Regions from separate parts of the Paenibacillus sp. V4I7 genome, predicted to be linked through region 3. Evidence: riboswitches for the same ligand, from Rfam matches in the RefSeq annotation. Region 3 holds a riboswitch; each other region holds the start of a gene.

Region 1 (2,199 bases), 5.5 Mb from region 3:
TGAAGCCACTAACCCGCGAGTAATCGTTTGTGTGGCCCCTTCAATTGTTGTAGCTTGCACAGCTCCCAGTAGTGTTTGCGGAATACCCTGAAAAACTAAAACTAAAGCAACAATGAAGCTCAGTGGTAAAAATACGCGTGTAATCGCTCTGGTCATATCCACGTAAAAGTTACCGAGATTATCTTGACGGCCAACTAAACCGCGTATAAAAGCTACCGCCACAGCGAAACCTGTTGCAGCCGATGTAAACATCGGGAACGTAATGGCTACCATTTGAGAGAAATACGAAAGTGTATTTTCACCGCTGTATGCTTGCCAGTTCGTATTAGTAATAAATGAAACAGCCGTGTTAAAAGCTAATGCCGGAGGCATATTACCAATATCGTCAGGATTCAATGGTAGATATTTTTGAAGCCGAAATACCGCATAAATCAGAAGCATCATGACAAAATTAACTAATAGTACGGACCCTAAATACTTTTTCCACCCCATCGCTTCATCTTCATTAACACCCATAATGCGATAGGAGACCCGCTCAAAAGGAGCAAATACACGATCAAGTCCACTCTTTTCATACCCAAAAACTTTCACCAAGTAACTACCCACAGGCTTCACTAAAAGCATAATAATACCCAGTGTGATGACTACCTGTAACAATCCCATACCCATAGTAGGTTCTCCCCTTGCTTACTTAAGTTCTTATTCTACAATTAAAATTTCTCCGGCTTCACTAAAACAAAACCGAGATACACCATAATGGCAAATCCAATAACACCGATAACAATCATATGAGTGCCTCCTACAAGTTTTTTCCAAAACGCTTATCGAAAGCTAAGCTTAAGCTCATGCTTTTTCACAATATTTTAAAAAAGCCCAAAATCCTAAGAATGTTACGGCCATTAATAAGATCATCGTTACGTCGTTGTACATAACACACCTCCTGTAATTTAACCGACTCTAATGCTTTCTTGAAATAGTGTAACGCCGAACCGTATAAAAATGAGGTAAAGAATCTATAGCATCCGTATAAAAAAAGCATAAAAATCTTGTCTTGAAAGAGATATACGCCCCAGAATGCTCAAACAAATACGATAATAGATTCACTCTCCTCCAAATTTCGAACAACAAAAAGAAGCCTAAGAGCAGAGAATCTCTACTCTCGGGCTTCTTAGCAGCGTTAATAAACGGGCTGTGAAAGCACGATAGAAAGTGGTTCTCTCCCAATACGCTTACGAGGTTAGCTGTCGGATTCGGGCTTGGAAGTGCCCTACCTTGGCAAGCTGCGCTTGTTTTGGATTCACCCCGAGAAACCGCAATTTACATACATTCGGCTTCTGGCTGGTTCCCCCGCTCCCCTTGCGGGGACTCAGCGTTTGAAACTTGTTGTGAAGTTGTTGAAAAGAATGCTACGCCTCTTAGCCATTATTGTAAAACGCTGTGGAGAGACGCTATCCCGTAATTTAGGGCATATTAGGCAAATAAAAGCGCATCCAAATTGATAACACGTTCATTATCGATAGAAATGCTTCGTTTTTCTACCGTTATTGTCATTTTGTCGCAAATGGACTATAAAAAAAGGCAGCCTTACAATGAAGTAAGGCCACCCTACTTATTTTTTCAAATGATACGGCACTGTCGTTACGATAAGGTCTCTTCTATACAGCAAGAAAGCACGGATAAGTAGACTGGATTGGTTATGGAGAATATTCTGCCAGCTTTTCTTAGGAATAAACTGTGGGATTAGGACGGTTACCCGAAAATTTGATTCAGCTGCCTTATGCTCGACCGTATCAATAAATTTCATCAATGGTTGAACAATGCTCCGATACTGGGAATGTAAAGTTACCAGCCTTATCTCGGGCTGCCACGTATTCCATTTCTCCTCAAATTGTTTCTCGACGTCTCTTTCGAAAGCCACATAAACGGCGATGATCTGATTTGGCGAAAGGGATTTGGCATAATTCAAGGAGTTCTCTACCACATGCGTAATGCCCGCCACAGGCACAATGATCACATTTCCTTCAATAGGAATCGCTGGTTCGCAAGTTGTTATTCTTAATTGTTCGCCTACGGCCTCATAGTGTTTCTTGATCTGGTGAAAAATAAAAACAATTAGTGGCAAAAAGATGAGAACAGACCATACCTGCCCAAACTTAGTAATAAAGAAGATCATCATGACCGTAAAGCTCATGAATGCTC
Region 2 (2,199 bases), 3.2 Mb from region 3:
CGACCTCCAAGATGCAAATCCTTGCGCGGCAAGGCTTCCGCATGAATCATGGAGGTCAAGAGCTCCTGCGCCTAGTTATTAGGCGCTTGAGGGATAACACGCGACTATTTCTTGTCGCGTGGGTCGGTGTCACCGCTGGAGCGATGCTGCTGCCAATCCTGCTGGAACTTGCCGCGCAGCGTGCGCAGCTCCTGCTGAAGGTTGCCGCCGGCTTCCTTCAGCGTCTCTTGCGACAGGCGGCCCGCTTCGCGGAGCCCCTGCAGCGCTTCCCGGCCGAGCTCGCGGCCGGTCACTTCCAGCTCGCGCCAAGTGTCGCGAGCCTCTTTCTCGTGCAGACCGCTGCTCGGCGGCTGCACCCCCTCGGCTGCGTGCCCCGCACGCAGCCCGCGCAGTTCATCCGCGAGCGCCAGGCACACGTCCTGGCTGCTCGCGTACTGCGCGCGGTAGTGCTCGCAAGCGGCTTCCTCGCGCTGCTTCTCTTGCAGCGCGAGCCGCGCGAGCTCTTCATCGCCGGCGCGCATTGCCAGCTCGGCTTGCTCGCCGCGCAGCTGCGCCATCTCCTCTGCGTTCACACTGTGGCGTCGCAGCTCAATAGTTCGCTGCAGCGCCTCCTGATAGCGCTGTTCCAGCTTTTCTATCACGCTGCTACCCTGTTCATGATGATCGAGCTTGCCGGCCGTTTCTTGCCATGCAGCTTCTGCTATTTTGCCAATCCGATTCAATATGCTCATGAATTACACCCCCATTTTCTTATGTTTTAAAATTCATTTCGTTTCTTCAATAGATGAATACCGTACACCACTAAACATACAGCGAAAGCAATGGCGATGAAGCCCGATAGTTTAATGGTCAGTATCAAGCCGCCTAAGCCGGCGAAAAACCAACCAATTTTCTTCCCATTCTTAATGCCTACATAGCCTAATCCAAGCATAGCTGCCGGGAATAAAAATCCCATAAAATGAATATGACTGCCAAATTGATGCAGGCAAATAAGTATACCTGCTGTGATTAAAACCAAAGCCAACCCTTTCGATCGATCCATACTCATTCTGCTTACCGCCCCTCACGTGTTCTTCATGCTTCTATCGTACCTGAAACAGCTAAACGTCAAAACGGACTCGCGACTGTTTTTGTACCTAGACCTAAGTCCAGTACCCTCTAAGACCTCCATCCATATTTTGGCCGTTGTCCCACAAGGCCTCAAGTGCTAAACTATTTGAAGCCGAGTCCGGTGCACAGACAAAGTGTCGGTACGGGGGACGATTTACATGGGGTGAATATTTGCTCTTCATCGGAGCAGACTAGGGAGAACCTTCTTCCCGAACCCGTCAACTAACCTCGAAGGCTCATGAAGGAGGATTACCAATTGCATACAATTACTAAAGGGTTAACTAGCCTTGCTGTGTCTTTAACAGTGTTGGCAGGAGGCTTTCTTTCCCCATTTACGGCGAATGCCGCAGAGATGGATGTGAAAGTGCAAGTCAATGATAAACTGGTTCAATTTCCGGATGCTCAGCCTTTTTTGGATGAGAATCATGCTACCCAAGTACCGATTCGTTTCGTAACGGAGAAGCTTGGTTATGAAGTAAAGTGGCAAAAAGAAGGCGATGAGATCAAGGTCACGCTAAATAACAGCAAACATTCAATCACCTTAGTATCTGGACAAAAAGAAGCTGAAATCGATAGCCACCGTGTCGAGATGGACACACATGCGGAATTCCAAAATGGACGCGTATACGTGCCTCTTCGTTTTCTAAGCAAAGTATCCGATATTCCCGTTCAGTGGGACGCTAGCAGCAAATTAGCTATTCTAAGTAAAGATGGCAATAAGTATGCGCCAGATTATGAATTGTTTAAATCCACTGCCTATTCAGCAGATCCATCTGAGAATGGCGGCTACGGAGCTTTTGATTATATGGGTAATCCACTAAGTATTGGAACCGTTGCTGTAGATCCCACCGTGATTCCTCTAGGATCTAAGCTCTATATAGAAGGTTATAATTTCAACGGCTTACCTGTAGGCGGCATGTATGCTTACGCGACAGATACTGGCGGTGCAATCAAAGGCAAGCGTCTTGATATCTTTATCCCAGGATCCAAGCAATCTGTGAAGAAGTTTGGTATCCAAACCATTAAAGTGTACAAATTATCCAATTAAAACGGCTGAAAAAAAAGCTGGTTTCTGAGATTTACTTCTCA
Region 3 (2,199 bases):
GATGCCTATGAAATACTGCATTTATGACACCAACCTTTCAATCCTGAGGGAACAGCTATTGGAAAGAATCATACCATGGATTGGAAATTTGATGAACATCTACTCTACATTCAATAGATTGTGTTGTTTGCCCCAGCGTTCTGCCTTTTCTGGATAGCGTGCATGCCCATGATCACCGCAACAAGTTCGTAAGTATCCAAATATTCGCTTTGATTGTTCAGAAGAAAAGCCCCTGAAGAAAACCAGCCGTTTACTTATTCGAAACGAGCAACAAGTGCGCCGGAATCATCGGATATCTCATATTCCTTTGAAAATACTGGGGAAATAATCTCGTAGCTGCCTTGCCCTTTGGTTTCATATGTGAATTTCTTGGTGAACAAAGCAATTCTGCTTCTCAACACGCCTAATTGCCCACCATCGGCACCCGTAACCTCCCATTTGCTTGAGAATATCGGAAAACTTCCTTTGCACAACAGCTGGCCATTATGCCCAAACACCTCGATCGTAGAACCAAAAGAGCTCTTCAAATCTATATGACCGACATCTTTTCCCTGTTCGTCCCGAATCTCCGTAACACCGGTATTAAAAAAATTATCCCTGAAATATAGATTCAATACAATCGCCTCCCTCTGGTATATATACGATGCAGAGATCAAAAATGTTAGTCATTCCCAACAATGCCTTATTATTAAAAACCGAAAAAACCAGCAAACAAAAGGTTGCTGGTTTATCTAGATATATTCTGCTAATATATGTTGCTGTATTAGTTACTAATGAATTCTTGTACCCATTCGCCGTTATAAAAAGCAACACCGATTTGTGTGAAGTTGGGGCTTAGAATGTTTTGACGATGACCCGGGCTGTTCATCCAAGCTTTCATGACAGCTTCAGGCGTTTGTTGACCTTTTGCAATGTTTTCACCTGCGTAGGAATAGCGAATGCCGTATTTGCTCATCATATCAAAAGGAGACCCATAGGTCGGAGAAGTATGATCGAAATAACCATTGTTATACATATCCTTCGCTTTGTCCAAAGCCATGGCGGTAAGTGCGCTGTTGCCGGTTAATGGACGCAGTCCTGCTTTAGATCGTTCCTGGTTAACTAAGTTAACGACTTGGCTAGCAAAAGTTGATTGGGATGGCGCACTTGTAACTGGCGTTTTGGTACCTGCATTTATGCTCTTGCTGCCAGGAATGTTGAGGCTCATACCAGACCAAATCACGTTCGGATTGGCAACCTGAGGATTTGCCTTAATAAGCGAAGATAGGCTGATGCCATACTTCTTGGATATTAGCCACATGGTATCATTGCCTGATACTGAATGGGTTGCTGGTGCGGCCATTGCCGCGCTCGAACCTACGAGGACGCTCAATCCTATTGCGCCGGTAACCACAAGCTTTTTGTAACGTTTCAAAATAAACCTCTCCTTTTTGCGGCCTGCGAGGTTAGCTGTCGGATTCGGATCAAAGAGTAATCACCCGGCCGCTGACGCGGCTTCACCCCAAATAATGGGTCCCCCGTGCTTCACATGAAGCTTCGGCCTTCTGAGTTATTTGATCCACATAGATCTCACAAATTGTAACATGTGAAATCATAGAGAACATGACTCAAAATTTTCCAAGAACATTTTGTAAGCGGTATCAGCCGTTTCTTCTTGTCCAAAACAGTGAATTCCAATCACCAGCAACCTCATTCAATCCCATATTTGAGGCCGATCGATTCCAGCCGTTCGCATATAATCTAGCAGTTGCCCGGTGTGAACGGATTCGTGGTATGCGATCCTCATTAACATATCTCCTAAAGTTCGAACATACCCTACGTCACTTCGATTAATTTTAATATTTGACAAATCCTCAGGAGTGAAGAATTTAACGGTATTCAAGAATTGTTCTCTGTACACTTGTGCGAATATCAGTTCATCCTCCACCGAAGAAAATTCCCGATTGTCATAAGGAGAATCGTAAGAAGGCAAACTTCCACAGTTAAGTAACGCAAGATGATAATAATGCTCGCCATCCAATACGTGTCGGATCATTTCTTTCATGCTTAAGGCGTGTGCATCAGGCCTCCAATCCAGCATAGTTAGAGGAATAACGCTCCACACTTTTATACTTCTACGTCGGACTTCTTCCAAGTTCAATATAACAAGATCTATCCCGTTAATGATTAACACTCCTTTTAATTTCTCAATAATCCATG

What was found. Region 3 has a riboswitch for cyclic di-AMP ahead of QFZ80_RS13230 (CAP domain-containing protein). Riboswitches for the same ligand answer to the same signal wherever they lie in the genome.
Region 1: linked by a shared signal. The riboswitch ahead of QFZ80_RS39290 (potassium-transporting ATPase subunit F) and the one ahead of QFZ80_RS13230 (CAP domain-containing protein) in region 3 are both predicted to bind cyclic di-AMP.
Region 2: linked by a shared signal. The riboswitch ahead of QFZ80_RS27400 (stalk domain-containing protein) and the one ahead of QFZ80_RS13230 (CAP domain-containing protein) in region 3 are both predicted to bind cyclic di-AMP.

What each region holds. Positions count from the first base shown of each region.
Region 1 covers NZ_JAUSZD010000002.1:8,199,937-8,202,135, reverse strand. Annotated here, with positions in the region: gene kdpA (potassium-transporting ATPase subunit KdpA) at 1-663, opposite strand, end outside; gene QFZ80_RS39290 (potassium-transporting ATPase subunit F) at 711-788, opposite strand; cyclic di-AMP (ydaO/yuaA leader) riboswitch at 1,211-1,382, opposite strand; gene QFZ80_RS38400 (APC family permease) at 1,610-2,199, opposite strand, start outside.
Region 2 covers NZ_JAUSZD010000002.1:5,851,368-5,853,566, forward strand. Annotated here, with positions in the region: gene QFZ80_RS27390 (PspA/IM30 family protein) at 105-731, opposite strand; gene QFZ80_RS27395 (LiaF transmembrane domain-containing protein) at 758-1,048, opposite strand; cyclic di-AMP (ydaO/yuaA leader) riboswitch at 1,211-1,362, shown strand; gene QFZ80_RS27400 (stalk domain-containing protein) at 1,367-2,158, shown strand.
Region 3 covers NZ_JAUSZD010000002.1:2,650,651-2,652,849, reverse strand. Annotated here, with positions in the region: gene QFZ80_RS13240 (2'-5' RNA ligase family protein) at 1-21, opposite strand, end outside; gene QFZ80_RS13235 (LURP-one-related family protein) at 255-614, opposite strand; gene QFZ80_RS13230 (CAP domain-containing protein) at 764-1,414, opposite strand; cyclic di-AMP (ydaO/yuaA leader) riboswitch at 1,420-1,552, opposite strand; gene QFZ80_RS13225 (DinB family protein) at 1,694-2,164, opposite strand.